DNA from 3 places in the Streptomyces sp. NPDC048191 genome. Region 2 is predicted to be linked to each of the others. Evidence: riboswitches for the same ligand, from Rfam matches in the RefSeq annotation. Region 2 holds a riboswitch; each other region holds the start of a gene.

The links. Region 2 has a riboswitch for cyclic di-AMP ahead of AB0D93_RS28210 (M23 family metallopeptidase). Riboswitches for the same ligand answer to the same signal wherever they lie in the genome.
Positions count from the first base shown of each region.
Region 1: linked by a shared signal. The riboswitch ahead of AB0D93_RS25840 (transglycosylase SLT domain-containing protein) and the one ahead of AB0D93_RS28210 (M23 family metallopeptidase) in region 2 are both predicted to bind cyclic di-AMP.
Region 3: linked by a shared signal. The riboswitch ahead of AB0D93_RS23295 (C40 family peptidase) and the one ahead of AB0D93_RS28210 (M23 family metallopeptidase) in region 2 are both predicted to bind cyclic di-AMP.

Region 1 is NZ_JBEZMO010000017.1:36,523-43,046, reverse strand. Features, by position in the region: gene AB0D93_RS25855 (ATP-grasp domain-containing protein) at 1-597, shown strand, start outside; gene AB0D93_RS25850 (FAD-dependent oxidoreductase) at 644-1,846, shown strand; gene AB0D93_RS25845 (HAD family hydrolase) at 2,044-2,856, shown strand; gene AB0D93_RS25840 (transglycosylase SLT domain-containing protein) at 3,002-3,493, opposite strand; cyclic di-AMP (ydaO/yuaA leader) riboswitch at 3,498-3,676, opposite strand; gene AB0D93_RS25835 (polyprenyl synthetase family protein) at 4,301-5,311, shown strand; gene AB0D93_RS25830 (sigma-E factor regulatory protein RseB domain-containing protein) at 5,764-6,524, shown strand, end outside.
Region 2 is NZ_JBEZMO010000020.1:39,244-45,767, reverse strand. Features, by position in the region: gene AB0D93_RS28220 (pitrilysin family protein) at 1-895, shown strand, start outside; gene AB0D93_RS28215 (pitrilysin family protein) at 892-2,280, shown strand; cyclic di-AMP (ydaO/yuaA leader) riboswitch at 2,527-2,688, shown strand; gene AB0D93_RS28210 (M23 family metallopeptidase) at 2,701-3,444, shown strand; gene AB0D93_RS28205 (GntR family transcriptional regulator) at 3,643-4,329, shown strand; gene AB0D93_RS28200 (HPr family phosphocarrier protein) at 4,477-4,758, opposite strand; gene AB0D93_RS28195 (GNAT family N-acetyltransferase) at 4,937-6,524, shown strand, end outside.
Region 3 is NZ_JBEZMO010000014.1:151,535-158,058, forward strand. Features, by position in the region: gene AB0D93_RS23275 (helix-turn-helix transcriptional regulator) at 1-473, opposite strand, end outside; gene AB0D93_RS23280 (ATP-binding protein) at 685-1,245, shown strand; partial or broken gene AB0D93_RS23285 (LysR family transcriptional regulator) at 1,267-2,108, opposite strand; partial or broken gene AB0D93_RS23290 (LysE family translocator) at 2,080-2,274, shown strand; gene AB0D93_RS23295 (C40 family peptidase) at 2,282-2,755, opposite strand; cyclic di-AMP (ydaO/yuaA leader) riboswitch at 2,758-2,896, opposite strand; gene AB0D93_RS23300 (hypothetical protein) at 3,332-3,637, opposite strand; gene AB0D93_RS23305 (ATP-dependent Clp protease proteolytic subunit) at 3,645-4,280, opposite strand; gene AB0D93_RS23310 (XRE family transcriptional regulator) at 5,287-6,159, opposite strand; gene AB0D93_RS23315 (helix-turn-helix transcriptional regulator) at 6,063-6,524, opposite strand, start outside.

The sequences.
Region 1 (6,524 bases), on a different contig from region 2:
GCCGAGGACTGGATCGTGCACGCCTGCTTCGACCAGGACGCGAGCCCGCTCGCGCTGTTCACCGGCGTCAAGGTCCGCTCGTGGCCGCCGCACGCCGGCATGACGGCTAACGCGTACGTCGTCGACAACCCGGAACTCGCCGACCTCGCCGCACGTTTCATCAAACAGATCGGCTACAGCGGCATCATCGACCTGGACCTGCGCTTCGACCGGCGCGACGGACAGTACAAGCTCCTCGACTTCAACCCCCGCATGGGCGCCCAGTTCCGGCTCTTCGAGAACGAGTCGGGCGTGGACGTCGTGCGCGCCATGCACCTGAGCCTGACCGGCCGTCCCGTTCCGGAGGGGGAACAGCGCGCCGGCCACCGCTACGTCGTGGAGAACATCGACCTCCCCGCCCTCCTCGCCTACCGCCGCAGCGGCTATACGACGCCGCACGCGCCGGCCAGGGCGAGCGGGACGGAGCTGGCCTGGCTCGCGGGTGACGACCCGCTGCCGTTCCTCACGATGCTCGCCCGCTTCGTGCGCCCGGGCGCGAAGCACCTCTATCAGCTGTGGCGGACCAACCGCCGCGGCAGTGGCACCTCCACGAAGTAGGCAAGGCCACCAGCGAGTGGCGCACCATGTCCTGGGGAGGGACTTCGTGACTCGACCGGTTGTAGTCATCGGGGCCGGGCCGTTCGGCCTGTCCACCGCCGCCCATCTGCGGGCGCGCGGCATCCCCGTCCGCGTCTTCGGCGACCCCATGGTCAGCTGGCGTGACCACATGCCCGAGGGCATGCTCCTGAAGTCGACGCCCGTCGCCTCGAACTTCGACTGCCCGCAGCCCGGCCACACCCTCGCCGACTACTGCGACGCGGCCGGGACCCGCCGCCTGGTGACCGACGAGGACATCATCCCGGTGGAGACGTTCATCGCCTACGGCGAGTGGTTCCAGCAGAAGCTGGTGCCCGGCCTGGAGCAGGTGCGGGTCGTCTCCGTCGACCGCGACAAGAGCGGCGGCTTCGAACTGAAGCTGGACTCCGGGGAGCTGTTCACCGCGTGTGCCGTCGTCGTCGCCACCGGGCTGTCCGGCCTGGCGCACCTGCCGGCGGAGCTCGCGGGGGCCGCGGCCGACGGACCGGCGCCCACGGGCCCCCTCTCGCACAGCTCCCAGCACCACGACCTGGGGCGGTTCGCCGGCAAGGAGCTGATCGTGATCGGCGCGGGCCAGTCCGCGCTGGAGACGGCGGCGCTCGCCGCCGAGGCGGGGGCACGCGTGCGTGTGGTCGCGCGCGGCCGCGGGCGCGTCGCCTTCGGCGCCCCGCCCTGGAACCAGCCGAAGCTGCGTCCCGAGTCCCCCTTCGGCAACGCCTGGTCGCTGTGGGCGCTCAGCTACTACCCGCACCCCTACCGCTATCTGCCCGAGGCCACCCGCCACTACCTGGTCCGCCGGGTCCTCGGACCGCTCGGCGCCTGGTGGCTGCGCGAGCGCTTCGAGAGCGCCGTGCAGGTGCAGGACGTCGACCGGGTCATGGCCGCCGAGGCGCCCGACGGCAGCCCCGTCCTCACCGTACGGACCCACGGCGGGCACACCGAGCGGCTCACCGCCGACCACGTCATCGCCGCCACCGGCTACCGCGTCGACATCGCGGCGATGGACTTCCTCGGCCACGAACTGCGCACCCGGCTCGCGGTGAGCCGCGGCGCGCCGAAGCTCGGCCCCGGTTATGTCTCGTCCGTCCCCGGCCTGTACTTCACCGGACTGCCGGCGGCGTCGTCGTACGGCCCGGTGATGCGCTTCGTCTGCGGTACGGAGTTCGCCTCGCCGCGACTGGCGAAACACCTGGCGGCGGCGCACGGCTGAGCGGGGCCCGTCGGCGTCCGGCGCATCCCGGCAGCGACCGGTCCGCCGACCGCTACCGGGAGCCGGCGCCGGACCCACCGCCTCACCGCCGGCATCGCCATCAGCGGCTCGACGAGGGGCACTTGGGGGCGATCAGTACGTAAGTGCGCAGGGCGACAAGGTGAGTCGGCGCGGCGTGGGATCCGTATTCTCTGATCATGGCAGCCTCCCCCGCGTACGCACTGATCGCCACCGACTTGGACGGAACGCTGCTGCGCGGCGACGACACCGTCTCCGACCGGTCGCTCGCCGCGCTCGGGCGGGTGGCGCGGGCCGGTGTCCGGCATCTGGTCGTGACGGGCCGCCCGGCCCCGCGGGTACGGCCCCTCCTGGAGCTCCTGGGCTGCACGGGGCTCGCGGTGTGCGGGCAGGGCGCACAGGTCTACGACGCCGCGGCCGGCCGGCTGCTGTGGTCGGTCCGGCTGGACCGGGAGCTGGCCGAGACCGCGCTCGGCAAGATCGAGGCGGAGGTGGGGCAGGTCTATGCCGCCGTCGACCAGGACGGTGTCGACGGGCTCACGCTCATCGAGCCCGGCTATCTGATGCCGCACCCGACCCTGCCCGCGGTCCGGGTCGGCCGGCGCGACGACCTGTGGTGCGCGCCGATCAGCAAGGTGCTGTTGCGGCACGCCACCCTGTCCGACGACGAGTTGGCGGCCGTGGCGCGCTCGGTGGTGGGCTCGCTGGCGACGGTCACCATGTCGGGGCCGGGGACCGTGGAGCTCCAGCCGTCCGGGGTGACCAAGGCGGCCGGTCTCGCGCTGGCCGCCGAGCGGCTCGGGATCACCGCGGCGCGGGCCCTGGCGTTCGGCGACATGCCCAACGACATCCCGATGTTCGAGTGGGCCGGGTACGGGGTCGCCATGGCCAACGCGCACCCTGAACTGAAGGCGGTGGCCGATGAGATCACCTTGTCGAACGAGGACGACGGCATCGCCGTCGTCCTCGAAAGACTGTTCCCGACCGACTGACCGGCACATCAGTAGGCGCCCGGGGCCCGGGCCCCGCCGTGCGGGGCCCGGTGGATGCGCGGCGGCCGTCCGGCACGCCCCCGTCCGTCAGGTGTGGGTGCGTGCGGGACGGCCGGTGTCGTGCCGGTCCGCGGGAGCGGGACGATCAGTACGCGCTGAAGACGTTGTCGATCGAGCCGTACCGCGCGGCGGCGTAGTTGCAGGCCGCGGTGATGTTGGCGACCGGGTCGTAAGGGTCGAAGGCGGTGCCGGCCACGTGGTACGTGTTGAAGGTCGGGTCGATCACCTGGAGCAGGCCCTTGGACGGGATGCCCTTGGCGGCGTTGGAGTCCCAGAGGTTGATGGCGTTCGGGTTGCCGGAGGACTCCCGGATGATGTTGCGGTAGATGCCGTTGTAGGTGCCCGGGATGCCCTTCTGGGCCATGATCGCGAGCGACTCGCGGATCCAGCCGTCGAGGTTGTTCGGGTACCCGGCGGGAGTGGTGGAGGCCTTCGCGGTGGCCGTGGTGGTGGCCGCCGTGGCGCTGGTGGCGCTGATGAGCGGCAGGGCGAGGACGGCGGCACCGGTGCCGGCGACGGCGAGGGTGCGGACGAGGCGGTTCATCCGGGTGGGGCGGGGCTGAGCGGCAGCAGGCATGGGGAAGTCCTCTCCGTCGCCTGCGAGGTGAGCTGTCGGGTTCGGGCGGGGAGGTGCCCGGCCGTGCCCTGGATGGGCTCGGCTTCACCCCTAGCCGTTCCGGTGCGACGTGTGCCGTCCGGTCCGGCGACTTACCTGGGTCCCCCGCTCCTGCCGTACGAATGAGTTCGTCGATGGGTCACGCGGGCGGCGGCAGGATTCGGCGTCCGCCCGGTTGGCCCGGAACGTATGCGAGAGCACATGTCGGGAACAAGTGCCGGATCCACACATCGCACCATTTGACCTTGGTCTGTGCCGTATGGGGTGCTTGATCCTTTGCGGTTGCCAACCCTCAACTCGCCGACGGGGCGCGGCGGGAGCGGCGGACCGGGGGTTCAGGGTGCCGGCCGGTGACCGTGACCCAACTCACGAAATAGCAAAGCAGTTCAAATCGGACATGGGGGATTTGGGTGGATCGGACGGGCGGTGGAACCTGTGACGCGGTGCCGGTCGTTGTCGTATTGGCTGCGACGGCCGTGGGTGTCGGCACGTGGTGCATGATCGTCGCGGCGCGAAGGCGAGGTGCGGGCGTTACTCCGCTCGCTCCTCGGTTCGCGACAAAGTGTGTGGGGTCCTGTTAAGTCGATAAATGTGCGTTATTACCACTTGATCAAAAACATACCGGTCATGATCCGATACCGCCCGGGCTGGACCGGTGGGCGCTATCGGTGATCGAACAGGGACCGGATACGCTGACTTGAGTGATGGCAGCGACCTATCGACAAACCGTGTAATCGCCAGCAGACACCAGCAGACAGGAGACCCCTCGTGACCGTCGTCGGGCCGTTCGGGCTGAGCGTGCGGGACCAGGCTCTGGAAGCCGATGTCCAGGCCGGATTGGCGGCTGTCGAGGAAGGCTTGCTCGAGGCCACCAAGAGCGAGGTCCCGTTCATCACGGAGGCCGCGCAGCACCTCGTACGGGCCGGCGGGAAGCGGTTCCGGCCGCTGCTCGTGATGCTCGCGGCCCAGTTCGGCGACCCCTACGCGCCGGGCATCGTGCCCTCGGCCGTCGTCGTGGAACTGACCCACCTGGCCACGCTGTACCACGACGACGTCATGGACGAGGCGGCCGTGCGGCGCGGTGTGGACAGCGCCAACACCCGCTGGGGCAACTCCGTCGCGGTCCTCACCGGCGATTTCCTCTTCGCCCGCGCTTCCCAGATCCTCGCCGACCTCGGCCCCGAGGCGGTACGGGTGCAGGCCCTCGCGTTCGAGCGGCTGGTCACGGGCCAGATCCTGGAGACCGCCGGCCCCTCGGACGGCCGCGACCCGGTCGAGCACTACCTCGACGTGCTCGGCGGCAAGACGGGCTCGCTGGTGGCCGTGTCCTGCCGGTTCGGCGCGATGATGTCCGGCGCCGACGAAACGGTCGTCGACGTCCTCACCCAGTACGGCGAGCGGCTCGGGGTCGCCTTCCAGCTCGCCGACGACGTCCTGGACATCGCTTCCGACTCCCACGAGTCCGGCAAGACCCCGGGCACCGACCTGCGCGAGGGCATCCCGACGCTCCCGGTGCTCCGGCTGCGCGAGCGGGCGGCCCGGCTCGGCCTCCCCGAGGACCGCGCGCTGTGCGAGCTGCTCGACTCCGACCTCAGCGACGACGGCCGGCACGCCGAGGCGCTGTCCGCGCTGCGCGCCCACCCCGCGCTGGAGCAGGCCCGCCGGGACACCGTCCGGTACGCGGAGGAGGCCCGGTCCGCGCTGGCGCCGCTGCGGGAGTGCGACGCCAAGGCGGCGCTGCTGGAACTGTGCGACGCGGTGGTGCACCGCGCCGGCTGACGCCGCACCGGCTGCACCGGCCGCTCCCCGGCCGGCCCGAGTCGGCTGACGCCCGGCCGGACCGAGTCGGCCGGCGGACGGTCGGGTGCCCGCGGGCCGTACCCGCCCGGACCAAGTCGACCGGGCGTCTGGGCGGAGCGGGTCTGCCGGCGGACGGTCGGTGCCCGCGGACCGTACCCACCCGGCCGGTGCCGGCGGCCGTACGGCCCTGCGCGTCCCCTTCCGGTCACGTCCGTTCCGGTGAGACCCTTACGGGTCGGGGGAGCCGCGGCCCCTACGTGTCATACCGCAGGCGTACACGGAGTTGGCTCCGAGGTCTGACGCTTCCTCATGGACGATTTGGTGAGATGGACACCACGGAAATCACCACTCCTCACCGATTCGGGTGAGAATGGCGGCTCTGGTGGACCAGCGTGAGGACAGCCGCCGCCGACGACGGAGGTAAGGCACACATGGCACCGTACGAATCCGACGACGCAGTGGACGCCGCGCGGGACGAGGACCCGCGTGGCGGACGCCGCAAGGCCGCCCGCTACGCGGTGCCGGTCGCGGTGGTGGGGGTGGCCGCGGCCACGATCGGTCTGGTCCCGGCGCTCGCCGCCTCCGGCGACCCCGACCTGCCGAGGATCACCGCACAGCAGCTCATCGACAAGATCGCCAAGTCGGATGTGCAGCAGCTGTCCGGCACCGTCCGCACCAGCACCGACCTCGGCCTGCCCAACCTCGGCGGCCTGGAGAACAGCCTGGCCTCCGGCGCCGCCAAGGGCTCCGGCGACGGCTCTTCCGCCGACCCGCAGTCCAAGCTCACCTCGCTGGTCTCCGGCACGCACACGCTGCGCGTCGCCGCCAGCGGCCCCGACAAGCAGAAGCTGTCGCTGCTGGAGAGCGGTTCCGAGTACAGCCTCATCCACAACGGCAAGGACGTGTGGGGCTACGACAGCAAGAGCAACGAGGTGTCCCACGGCATCTCTGCCGACTCCGGCAAGGACCGCAGGGCCGAGCCCCCGGCCACCCCGAAGGACTTCGCCGACCAGGCCCTGAAGTCGGTGGACGACACCACGTCCGTCACTGTCGACGGCACCGAGCGGGTCGCCGGCCGCGACGCCTACAAGCTGCTGATCAAGCCCCGGCAGTCCGGCACCACGGTCGGCGCGATCAGCATCGCCGTGGACGCGAAGACGGGTATGCCGCTGAAGTTCACGCTGACGCCGAA
Region 2 (6,524 bases):
GGAGGGCCACCCGTACCACCACACGCCGATCGGCTCGATGGCGGACCTGGACGCGGCCACGCTGGAGGACGCCCGCCAGTTCTTCCGCACCTACTACGCGCCGAACAACGCGGTGCTCTCCGTGGTCGGCGACATCGACCCCAAGCAGACCCTCGCCTGGATCGAGAAGTACTTCGGGTCCATCCCGTCCCACGACGGCAAGCCCCGGCCGCGCGACGGCGCCCTGCCCGACGTCATCGGCGAGCAGAAGCGCGAGGTCGTCGTCGAGGAGGTCCCGGCGCGCGCGCTGATGGCCGCCTACCGGCTGCCGCACGACGGCACGCGCGCGTGCGACGCGGCCGACCTGGCCCTGACCGTCCTCGGCGGCGGCGAGTCCTCCCGCCTCTACAACCGGCTGGTGCGCCGCGACCGCACGGCCGTCGCGGCGGGCTTCGGCCTGCTGCGCCTGGCCGGCGCGCCCTCCATGGGCTGGCTGGACGTGAAGACCTCCGGTGACGTCGAGGTGCCGGTCATCGAGGCCGCCATCGACGAGGAGCTGGCCCGGTTCGCCGAGGAGGGCCCCACGCCCGAGGAGATGGAGCGCGCCCAGGCCCAGTTGGAGCGCGAGTGGCTGGACCGGCTGGGCACGGTGGCCGGCCGCGCCGACGAACTGTGCCGGTACGCCGTCCTGTTCGGTGATCCGCAGCTCGCCCTCACCGCCGTCAAGCGCGTCCTGGAGGTGACCCCCGAGGAGGTCCGGGAGGTCGCCGAGGCCCGCCTGCGGCCCGACAACCGTGCCGTCCTGGTCTACGAACCGAAGGCCCCGGAGCAGGCCCCGGACGCCGACGTCCCCGAGGACCCGGAGCAGGAAGCCACCGTAGAGGCCGGTAACGAGAACGAGGAGACGGCCAAGTGACCGAACTCGCCACCATGGACTTCCACCCCCAGCCGCAGCCCGGCGCGGCCCGGCCGTGGGCGTTCCCGGCCCCCGAGCGCACCGCGCTGGACAACGGCCTGACCGTGCTGCGCTGCCACCGCCCCGGCCAGCAGGTCGTCGCCGTCGAGGTGCTGCTGGACGCGCCCCTGGACGCCGAGCCGGCCGGCCTGGACGGCGTCGCCACGATCATGGCGCGCGCCTTCTCCGAGGGCACCGACAAGCACTCCGCCGAGGAGTTCGCCGCCGAGCTGGAGCGCGCGGGCGCCACGCTGGACGCGCACGCCGACCACCCCGGCGTCCGGCTCAGCCTGGAGGTCCCGGCCTCCCGCCTGGCCAAGGGGCTCGGCCTGCTCGCCGACGCCCTGCGCGCGCCCGCCTTCGCCGAGAGCGAGGTCGAGCGGCTGGTCCGCAACCGCCTGGACGAGATCCCGCACGAGCTGGCCAACCCCTCCCGCCGGGCCGCCAAGGAGCTCTCCAAGGAGCTGTTCCCGGCGGCCTCGCGCATGTCGCGCCCGCGCCAGGGCACCGAGGAGACCGTCGAGAAGATCGACGCCGCCGCCGTACGCGCCTTCTACGACCGGTACGTCCGCCCCGCCACGGCCACCGCGGTCGTGGTCGGCGACCTCACCGGCGTCGACCTGGACGCGCTGCTCGGGGACACCCTGGGCGCCTGGACCGGCACCCCCGGCCGGCCGCGGCCCGTGCCGCCGGTGACCGCCGACGACACCGGGCGCGTGGTCATCGTGGACCGGCCCGGCGCGGTCCAGACCCAGCTGCTCATCGGCCGTGTCGGCCCCGACCGGCACGACCGTGTGTGGCCCGCCCAGGTGCTCGGCACCTACTGCCTCGGCGGCACCCTCACCTCGCGCCTGGACCGCGTCCTGCGCGAGGAGAAGGGCTACACCTACGGAGTGCGCGCGTTCGGGCAGGTCCTGCGCTCCGCCCCGGACGGCACAGGCGCCTCGATGCTCGCCATCAGCGGCTCCGTGGACACCCCCAACACCGGTCCCGCGCTGGAGGACCTGTGGAAGGTGCTGCGCGTCCTCGCCGCGGACGGCCTGACCGACGCCGAGCGGGACGTGGCCGTGCAGAACCTCGTCGGGGTGGCGCCGCTGAAGTACGAGACCGCGGCGGCCGTCGCGAGCACGCTGGCCGACCAGGTCGAGCAGCACCTGCCCGACGACTTCCAGGCGACGCTCTATCAGCAGCTGGCGGCGACGGGCACGGTGGAGGCCACGGCGGCCGCCGTGAACGCCTTCCCGGTGGACCGCCTGGTGACCGTCCTCGTCGGTGACGCCGCCCAGATCAAGGCGCCGGTGGAGGCGCTCGGCATCGGTGAAGTGACCGTGGTGGCGGCCGAGTAGACGTCCGCCGCCGCGGCGCCCGCGTACGACCGGACGGCCGCACGCGCGCGTGGGCCCTGACGACCTACGGGCCGTCAGGGCCCCTGCTGTTCCACTCCCTTCCCCAGATGCCCGATTTGGGCCGGAGGTTGCCTGTCTGCCCTGTGGGATGCGCTACAAAAGCCCGGATCCGTTTGGGGTTGGAAAGCAGGCTTCCGTAGCGTCGTCCGGGCTGTTCGTCAGGCAGTACGCCGCGCCCGCGGCACCGGACAGCCATCGCCGAGTCCCCGCACGGCGCGAGCCAGGGGAGCCGGGGACCCACGCAGTCCCTGGGGTGAATCGGGCGCCCGCGCGAGCCGTGGGTGCCCGTAGGAGACCTTCCTGCTCCGAACCCGTCAGCTAACCCGGTAGGCGAGAGGGAAGGAAAGGACCAGCCACTTCATGGCGTTCATGTGCGCCACCGGGAAGCACCGCAAGCCCGGCCGGGTCAAGCGCACCACCGCTCAGGCGGCCGGTATAGCGGCCCTCACCACCACCGGCGTCATCGGCACCCTCGCGGCCTCCCCGGCACTGGCCGCCGAGAACACCGCCGAGCAGACCGGTCTCACCCCGGTGGTCAGCGTCGGCGACGACATCGCCGAGCAGATCGACGCCCAGGCCGCCGCCCAGAAGCAGGTCGCCGAGCAGAAGGCGGCCGAGGAGGCCGCGGCCAAGAGGGCCCAGGAGATCCGCGAGGCCAGGGCCCGTGCGGCCCGCGAGGCCGAGCGCAGGCGCCTGAACGCCTTCGTCGCCCCCATAGCGGACTCGTACGTCTCCACGGGCTACAAGGCCAGCAGCTCCCTGTGGTCCTCCGGCTCGCACACCGGCATCGACTTCCACGCGGCCAGCGGCACGCCCGTGCACGCGGTCGGCTCCGGCACCGTCGTCTCCACCGGCTGGGGCGGCGCGTACGGCAACCAGATCGTGATCAGGATGGCCGACGGCATGTACACCCAGTACGGCCACCTGTCGTCCATCGGTGTCACGGCCGGCCAGCACGTCACCCCGGGGCAGCAGATCGGCCTGTCCGGCTCGACCGGCAACACCACCGGCCCGCACCTCCACTTCGAGGCGCGTACGACCCCCGACTACGGCTCGGACGTGGACCCCGTCGCCTACCTCCGCAAGCACGGTGTGAACGTCTGACCGACACCCGCACGGCATCCTAGGCCCCGGCTCACCGAGCCGGGGCTTTCGCCGTTTTCCGACGGGTTCCCCCGAGCCGCTGACCAAAAAATATCCATGGATTCCGGCCCGCCGTCGGAAATTCCGGCCCATTGGAATAGAGTCACGGAACAGGCGTCCATCGTCGGCGTTTCACGGGGATTAAGGCGGAGGTCGGTCATGCGCATTCCGGCGCACTCGGTATGCACGGCGATCCGGGACGACATCGTCGCGGGTGTCCACGAGCGCGGCGGCCGCCTCACCGAGGAAGTCCTCGCCCGCCGCTACGGCGTCTCGCGCGTCCCCGTCCGCGAGGCCCTGCGCACCCTGGAGGCCGAGGGCTTCGTGGTGACCCGCCGGCACGCGGGCGCGTGCGTGGCCGAGCCGACCGAGCAGGAGGCCGCCGACCTGCTGGAGATGCGCCTGCTGCTGGAGCCGCTCGGGGCCGCACGGGCAGCCCAGCGGCGCACCGAGGCCCATCTGAAGGTGCTGCGTGGCCTGGTCAGGCTGGGCCAGGAGCGGGCCAGGAGGGGGCACAACGATGATCTGCGCTCCCTGGGCGGCTGGTTCCACGAGACGCTCGCCCAGGCCTCCGGCAGCCCCTCGCTGACCGCGATGCTGACCCAGTTGCGCCACAAGATCGCCTGGATGTACGCGGTGGACGCGCCGCACAGCCCGGTGGAGTCCTGGGCGGAGCACGGCGCCATCGTGGACGCGGTGGCGCGCGGCGACGGCGAGCGCGCGCGGGCGGTCACGGCGCTGCACACCGAGCGTGCGACCGCCGCGCACCGGCTGCGTTTTTCCGGGCCCGTCGAAGGTGTGAGGACTTCGCAACACGCCGTAAACATGTCGAGCGTCCGGCATTAACACGGGCGCCGTATACAAAGAAGTGTTATTCGGCGGCGCCGTATTTCCGCTGCCTCTTATTCCGGTGTGCGCGCAATGGGCCGGAAAGTCGAAGCCGCGCCGCCCGAAAAAGGGCGACGCGGCTCCGGTGTGTCAGTGCGCTGGAGTTCAGACCGTCTCGGGCAGTTCCTCGAGGCCCTCGGCGACCAGCTTGGCCAGCCGGTCCAGGGCGGCGTCCGCGCCCTCGGCGTCGGAGGCCAGGACGATCTCCTCGCCACCCTGGGCGCCCAGGCCCAGGACGGCCAGCATGGAGGCCGCGTTGACGGGGTTGCCGTCAGCCTTGGCGATCGTCACCGGGACGCCTGCGGCCGTGGCGGCTCGGACGAAGATGGAAGCGGGGCGGGCGTGGAGGCCCTCGGCCCAGCCGACGTTGACGCGGCGCTCAGCCATGTGTTGCTGCCCTTCAGTCTTCAGGGTTGTCTAGACCAGTTTCCCATATCGTGAAGCATGCCCGGATCGGACCTTCGTCCTGTCCCCGAGCGGCGTCGGACCGCGGCCTCGATCCGACGTGTCGTCCCCCACAGACTGCCCCGCGACGTTGTCGTACGCGAGCCGTACTCTGGGGCCCATGCAGACCCCGGCGGACCGGCAGGACCGGCACGAGTACCCCGCCCACTGGGAGGCGGACGTGGTGCTGCGCGACGGGGGTACCGCGCGCATCCGGCCCATCACCATTGATGACGCCGACCGCCTGGTCAGCTTCTACGAGCAGGTCTCGGACGAGTCGAAGTACTACCGCTTCTTCGCGCCGTACCCCAGACTCTCCGCCAAGGACGTCCACCGCTTCACGCACCACGACTTTGTGGACCGGGTGGGACTCGCGGCCACCATCGGCGGCGAGTTCATCGCCACCGTACGCTATGACCGCATCGGTGCCGACGGGATGCCCGCGTCCTCGCCCGCCGACGAGGCCGAGGTCGCCTTCCTGGTGCAGGACGCCCATCAGGGCCGCGGGGTCGCCTCCGCCCTGCTGGAGCACATCGCGGCCGTCGCCCGCGAGCGCGGGATCCGCCGTTTCGCCGCCGAGGTGCTGCCCGCCAACAACAAGATGATCAAGGTGTTCACGGACGCCGGCTACACCCAGAAGCGCAGCTTCGAGGACGGCGTCGTGCGCCTGGAGTTCGATCTCGAGCCGACCGACCGCTCCCTCGCCGTGCAGCGCGCACGGGAGCAGCGCGCCGAGGCCCGGTCGGTACGGCGGCTGCTCGTGCCCGGCTCCGTGGCGGTCGTCGGCGTGGGCCGTGCGCCCGGCGGGGTGGGCCGCAGCGTCCTCGGCAACATCCGCGACGCGGGCTACGGCGGCCGGCTGCACGCCGTGAACAAGGCCTTTCCCGAGGACCTCGCCGAGGTCGACGGGGTGCCGGCCCACCGGTGCGTGCGGGACATCGAGGGCCCCGTCGACCTCGCCGTGGTCGCCGTACCGGCCGAGTACGTGCCCGCCGTGGTCGCCGAGTGCGGGGAGCACGGGGTGCAGGGGCTCGTGGTGCTCTCCGCCGGGTACGCCGAGAGCGGGCCCGAGGGGCGCGAGCGGCAGCGGGCACTCGTCCGGCAGGCACGCGCGTACGGCATGCGGATCATCGGCCCGAACGCCTTCGGGATCATCAACACCGCGCCCGGCGTCCGGCTGAACGCCTCCCTCGCCCCGGAGATGCCCCGCACCGGACGCATCGGGATGTTCGCCCAGTCCGGCGCCATCGGCATCGCCCTGCTGTCCCGGCTGCACCGGCGCGGTGGAGGGGTCACCGGGGTCAGCGGCGTGTCCACCTTCGTGTCCGCCGGCAACCGCGCGGACGTCTCCGGCAACGACGTCCTGCAGTACTGGTACGACGACCCGGGGACCGACGTCGTCCTCATGTACCTGGAGTCCATCGGCAACCCGCGCAAGTTCACGCGCCTCGCGCGGCGGACCGCGGCGGCGAAACCACTGGTCGTGGTGCAGGGAGTCGGCTCCGCACCGCAGGGACACGCGGTGCGCGCCACCCGGCTGCCGCACGCGACCGTCTCCGCGCTGCTGCGACAGGCCGGCGTGATCCGGGTCGACACGATCACCGAGCTGGTCGACGCGGGGTTGCTGCTCGCGCGCCAGCCGTTGCCGGTGGGGCCACGCGTGGCGATCCTCGGGAATTCGGAATCGCTGGGGGTGCTCACGTACGACC
Region 3 (6,524 bases), on a different contig from region 2:
CGGGCCAGCCGCACCTCCACCAGCGCGTCCAGGTCTTCGTCGTCCAGGTCCCGCACGGCCACCCGGGTCACCGCGCGGGCGTACTCGCGCGTCTGCAGCAGTCCGGGCACGACCGTGGTCTCCAGGGTGCGCATCGCGCTCGCCTGCGACTCCAGGCTGATGAAGTCCCGGTACGTCGGCGGCAGTACCCCGCGGTAGGCGTGCCACCAGCGGTGCCGGTCGCCCGCCTCCTCGGAACCCGCCAGCATCAGCAGCAACTCGCGCAGCTGCTCGTCCCGCACCTCGTAGGCGTCGAGCAGTAACCGCACATCGGCCGGTTTTACACCGCTGGCACCGGTCTCGATACGGCTCACCTTCGACTGGTGCCAGCCGACCAGCCGGGCCGCCTCGCCGCTCGTGAGCCCAGCACCGGTACGCAGCATGCGCAGTTCGGCGCCCAGTTTGCGGCGGCGCACTGCCGGCCCGTTCTGCATGGGCTCCTCCTACTCCTTCCGGGCCGCCCAAATACGGTCTCGCGTCGTAGAGTTCACCGCATCGAGCGACAGATATATGCATATCTTGGTGGATCGCTCCCCGTGACCGCCCGGTGATGGCAGGCTGACGAGCAAGCACCAGTCCGGGACCGTACTCGAACCATCCGCTCCGTGTCGGACTGCGGTCCCGTGGGAAAGGGACGACGTCGCCATGGCAGACCATCTGGAAGCATCCGTCACTCTGCCGAGCGATCCCGCCTCGGTCTCCGCCGCCCGCACCTATGTCGTGAGCACGCTCGCGGAGTGGGGCCTGCCGTCGGACACCGAAACAGCCGACACCGTGCGGCTCATCGTCTCCGAACTCGCCACGAACGCCGTACAGCACACCTTCGGCCAGTCACCCACCTTCACGGTCGACATCGCGCTGGACCGTGACGAACACCTGCGCATCGGCGTCACGGACAGTCATCCGCGCTTTCCGAAGAGACTGCCCGCCGCCGTCCAGCAGGACAACGGTCGCGGCATGGTCATCATCCGCTGGCTGACCGCGGAGTGCGGTGGCAGACTCCGCGTCCGGCCCACCCGCGAGGGCGGCAAGACGGTCTCCATCGAACTCCCTTGGGCGGCCCCGGCGGAGCCGGTACCGGCGGTGCCCCACAGGGGCGTGGGGCTGTTCCCGAACGCGACCCCGCCGCGATGGGGCGCTCCCCCTTCCAGCGAAGCCGACAGCGCCGGAGCGGCCGGCCACGACCGCACTCCGGACCCGCCGTAGCACCCCGGACCGGCCCTGGCGTGCGGCCCGGCCGAAGGCCCCTCGCAGCAGCGCCCGGAAGGCGCCCGCGGCCGGGGTCGTCTCGTCCGGTCGGTAGGCCACCGAGATCGTCCGGTGCAGGCGACCCGCCTCCAGGGGGCGTACGCCGACGGGTGTGGCCGCGGTGCGGGCCACCATCTCCAGTACGACGTCCCCGCCCAGCCCCGCGCGCACACCACGGCGTACCCGGGCGTCGGCACCCGTAGCGACGGCGTGGCGCCCACGGCGGAGAGCAGGGCCTCGATCTCCCGGCGGGCCGCATGCTGCGGTGCCTTGCCGATCAGTGGCTCTCCGGCCGGCTCCGTCAGCGGCAGCCGGGACGAGACGCTGCTCAGGGCGTGTCCCGGCGCGGTCACCAGGACCAGTTCCGCCACCAGGACGTCCTCCGGACGCACCGACGACGGCACCGGCGAGACCTCGGCCGGGTGGTAGGTGTGGGTCAGCGCCAGGCCCATCTCGCCGGCGGTCGGGAAGGTGCCGCGCCTCAGCGCGCCGCCCGTCAGGCCGGTCAGCCGCGCCAGTGCGTGCCCGGGCCCGGTCCAGCCCGTCGAGGCCCCTCCCTCCCTGCCTCGAAGGCGCGGGAGGTGCCCCCAGACCCGCGCCACCAGCACCTCGCCGGCCTCGGCCGGCCGGGCCCCGCGGTGATGACGCCCCAGCAGAGCCGTGCCCGCCCCCCGCTCCGGCTTGGCCAGCTGCTGGGACAGCGCGGGCGGGGTGTTGCCGAGCCGGTCGACGGCCCGGGTGATCGAGCCGGCCTCCGCCACGGCCACCGGCGAGCCCGCAGGGGGGCACGCGCTGCCCCGGACGCTGCTGCTCGCGGTGATCGTGTGCGCGCCGGCACTGGTGCGGTTCCAGATGGTGACGCCGCTGGTGGACCGGCTGGCCAGGTGGTTGCGCCGGCCCCGGGCCGCCCGTGGGCTCCAGGCGGGCACCGGGGTGGCGCTGACGGTGCTGGGAGCGGCCCTGCTGCTGGAGCCGCTCCTTACCTGACGTCAGGTCAGCTGACCCGGCCGTACCAGACGCTCCTGGTCCAGATCTTCTGGAGCCTCACCACGTCCCCGGTCCTCGGCGCGTGCCAGATCTTCCCGTGACCGGCGTAGATGCCGACGTGGTAGACGTACGAACCCGAGTGGAAGAACACCAGGTCACCGGCCTTGCGGCGGCCGGCGGAGATGTGGTGCGTCCTGTTGTACTGCGCGGCGGCGGTACGCGGCAGGCGCTTGCCCGCCTTCTTGAACGAGTAGAGCGTGAGCCCCGAGCAGTCGAACCTGCGCGGCCCGGTGGCCCCGTACTGGTACGGGGCGCCCTTCTTGGAGGCCGCCACCTGCAGCGCTTTCGCGGCGACGCCGGCGGCCGAGGCCTCGGTGGCGAGACCGGGGACCGTGATCGAGCCGCCGACGGCGGCGAGGGTGAGAGCCGAGGCCGTGCCGGCCCGGGCCATGAGTGACGGGACACGATTGAGCGCAGTCATGCGCAACCCTTCGTCAGCCGCCTGTGAAGGATGACCTGTCGGATTCGGGCTGGCGAAGTTGCCCGGCCGCGTTGCCGCGGCTTCACCCCAAGGGCTGCTCGGAACCTCCGGCCGTCTGCGACGTACAGACGAACGTCCGTCCCGGCGACCCGTCTTGCTCGGGTCCTCCACTCCTGCCGATCCACTCCTGTCGACCGGTCATCCGGGCGGCGGCAGGACTCGGCGTCCGCCCGGACCGCCCCGCCGCGGTGGCGGGGGCTTGTCGTCGGACAGGGATCTTCACTCATGACTGTCGGAAAATCCCAATGCATCCGGGGATTTGTGGCGTTACTCACCACTCACCCGTTCGGGTGGACAGTGTCGTGTTCGAGGCGCCGTCAGGTCCCGGTCGTAGCCCCGGACCTGGGGCGGAGCGTGTTCTTCCGGTGCGTGCGACGGCGCGGTGCGCAAGTCGGGAGGCCCGAAAAACGATCCGGATATACACCGGTCGGCGGTACGTCGTTCGGGCCGTTTCAAGTCCGGTCCGAGCGGCGGCTGTCGACAGCACGGTCCGCCCGGCCGGTTCCGGTGTCCGGATCAGCCGTCACCGTCGGGCGGGAGCGCGACGCGCGCGGCACGACGCCGGCCGTCCAGCACCCGCAAGGCCCGTGCCAGCGTGTCACCGTGCAGCTCCGTCTCGCCCCGCCGGTGCATCAACGCGAGGGCGTCACGCAGCTCTGCGGCCTTGCGCACCAGGGCCTGGGCCGCGCGCAGTCCGCGATAGGTGTCCCCGTCGTGCGCGGGATTGATGCGGCCCAGCAGGTCGACCGCCTCCAGGTAACGGTCGATCAGATCGCCCTCGGCGCGCGTCAGCGCGGGCAGCGGCGGCAACTCCGGCAGCATCGGCGGCTCACCTCGCGTCCGGTGCGCCGGGCATGCTCCGCCGGCTGAGTACGATGCCGTCCACCAGCCCGTAGTCCACGGCCGCGGGGGCGTCCAGCACCAAGTCCCGTTCCAGGTCGCGGTGGACCTGCTCGGCCGTGCGCCGGGTGTGCCGTACGAGCATCTCCTCCGTCACGGCGCGGACCCGGGTCAACTCCTCGGCCTCGATGAGCAGGTCGCTGGGCTGTCCCTGCACCGGTTCGGCCAGCTGGGGCTGGGAGATCACCAGGCGCGCTCCGGGCAGGGCGAACCGCTTGCCCGGCGTGCCGGCCGCGATCAGCAGCGCCGCCTGGGACGCGGCCTGGCCCAGGCAGTAGGTGGCCACGTCGCAACTGACGTAGCGCATCGTGTCGTAGACGGCGGTCAGTGCGCTGAACGAACCGCCGGGGGAGTTGACGTACAGCGTGATGTCCCGCTCCGGGGCGGCGTGTTCGAGGTACATGAACTGAGCCATCACGTCGTTCGCGGCCGCGTCGTCCAGCGGGGTGCCGAGGAAGACGATCCGGTCCTCGAAGAGCTTGCCGTAGGGGTCGAGCGTGCGGGCGCCGCTGCTGGTGCGCTCGGTGAACTCTGGAAGGACATGTCGGGCGGACGCTCGGGACATGGGCATACCCCTTCTCATCGCACGGCCTCGGGTTGGGCTCGGCGTCTGTAAAAAATGTACAGGACGTACATAGTGCTGGCACCTAAACGTTCTCGTCCGCATGTCGAGCCGCGATCATCACAGAGGTTGATCCGCAGGACCCCAACCGCGTCGGCCTGTGCGTGCTCAATCTCACGGGGCAGCTCGTCCACCCGCTGGCCGCCGGTGGGTGTTCGCCCGATGACGGCGGCGAGCAGGCCGGCTCCCCGGATTGCCCGGATGCCGCCACGCCCGGCAGCCCGTTCCGCTACTGCGCGTGCGGGTGGGCGGAGGCCACGCTCAAGGGCGGGACGTGGTCTGGCCGGAGCGCACGTAGTGGCCGGGATCGCGTCCACGTGGGCCCAGGTGTGGCCTCACCTGCTCGCGGACGCCCTTTGGGTGCCGCTGGCCGGGTCGGCGCACTCCCGTGCCCGCCGCGTCGCGGCCCGGCACGCGGCCGTCATCGAGGCCGCGCTCCGGGGCGCACCGCGAGGAACTGCACCTCTACGTCGGCGACAGGCCCGGCCAGGGCTGAGCCGCACACCCTCACCCCCCCCGCGACCTTCAGGGGCTTCTCGCATGTCCAGGACGACCTGGCCACTGGTGAAAGGACCCTCATGGCCCGTCCAGGCAGGAGCGTCCTGCGAGCCGGGCGCGCCGGGCACCTGCGGCCCCGCAGGGTCAGTTGGGCCTGCGGGACCGCAGGGTCCCTCCGGCCCGCTGGGCCGCACGGCCAGGCCGGCCGTGATGGGAAGGATGGCAGCCCGCCCGCGGACTGGTCGTTCACTTACGGCGGCGTGACGTACACGTGCGGCCCGGCCAGTGGGTTCGCCCGTCGGCTCCTCGGTGCGACTGAACACCAGATAAATCCGGGCCTCCGCCGTCGACGCCGACGAGGGCCTGTTCCGCGAGCCGGACTGGCCACCGAAGACGAAACCGACTGATCGAGCTGCCCCCGCTGCTTCGGCAGCGGGGGCAGTTTCGTTTTTCAGCCAGCCATTGCTCCAGTGCGCTTCGCGAACTCGCGCACCCCTTCGATTCGGGTTGGCCCGTACAGAAGGCCGGCCGTCAGCGCGCGCAGGGCGGGCCGGCGAACCTCTTGCGGTCCCTCCTGTTCGACGCGCTGCAGGGCAGCGAACGTCTGCGATGCGTCGCCGAGCGCGTTCCACATGCGTGCGATGTCGGTCCACGCCCGCGCGCGTCGCTCCGCCGTCGGCATGCGGTCGACGTCCAGCCCGGCCGCGATGTCGACGCCCTCGTCCGGGGTGCCGAGGGCGTTCAGCACGCTGATCCGGTACGCGTCCACCTGTGCGCGGGTGGCCTCCACGGTGAACAGGCCCTCCACAGCTGGCCTGCGGTCGACTTCCTCTCCGGCCTCTTCCATCAGGGCCAGCGCGGTCGTCCGGTCCTGGCCAGTGGCTGCCGAGTAAGCGCCGGTCAGGAGCAGGGTCGTACGGACCGCGGCGGTCTGGGCGTGAGCTGGGTCCAAGTCGGCGGCCTCCTTGGTGAGCAGGCTCACCGCGGCCGTGGAGCGGCCCGAGCGGCGCATGGCGATCGCCAGCTGCCGGGACGCCTCGCCGACGGCGACCGGAATGCTGCTGGAGCGTGCGGCCGACAGCGCGCGGTCGGCGGCCACCCACGCCGAGTCCGAGTGCTGCTTGTTGGCGAGTTCGGCGGCCAGCACGTAGGAGCGGGCCAGCGCCAGGTTCGCCTCGTCCCGGGCCTGGCCTTTCGATACGTCTCGGGTCGCCTCCGCTGCCGCGATCAGCGCAGGCAGTGCCTGCCCGAGGCGTGTGTACTGGGTGGCGCAGTAATCCCGGCGCGCGGCAGCGACCTGCGCGACCAGCCGAGGAAGTGGCATCGGCGCCGCCTGCGGCAGCCGGAACAGGGCCACGTCCAGATCGGGGACGCCGTGGCGGCGGCGGGGCCGGCGCCGACGAAGGCCGTCGCTCCTGCTGCCACCACTCCCGTCAGCAGCTCCCTACGACGCACCGCATCCTCCTCGTCCGGCTGGCAACCTTCGGCCACCGTAGCGATATTGCTCATGCTCGGTACGGCGGACGCACGGAGCTGGTGAGGTGGGATCCGCAGGAAGACTGCGAACCGCAGCAGGGTTGGGTAGTCGACGTGCAGTTTCCCGGACTCGATTCGGGAGACCGCCGACGCCGAGTAGCCGCAGGCCTTTCCGACTTCGGCTTGCGTGAGCCGTGCGGCGCAGCGGGCGCC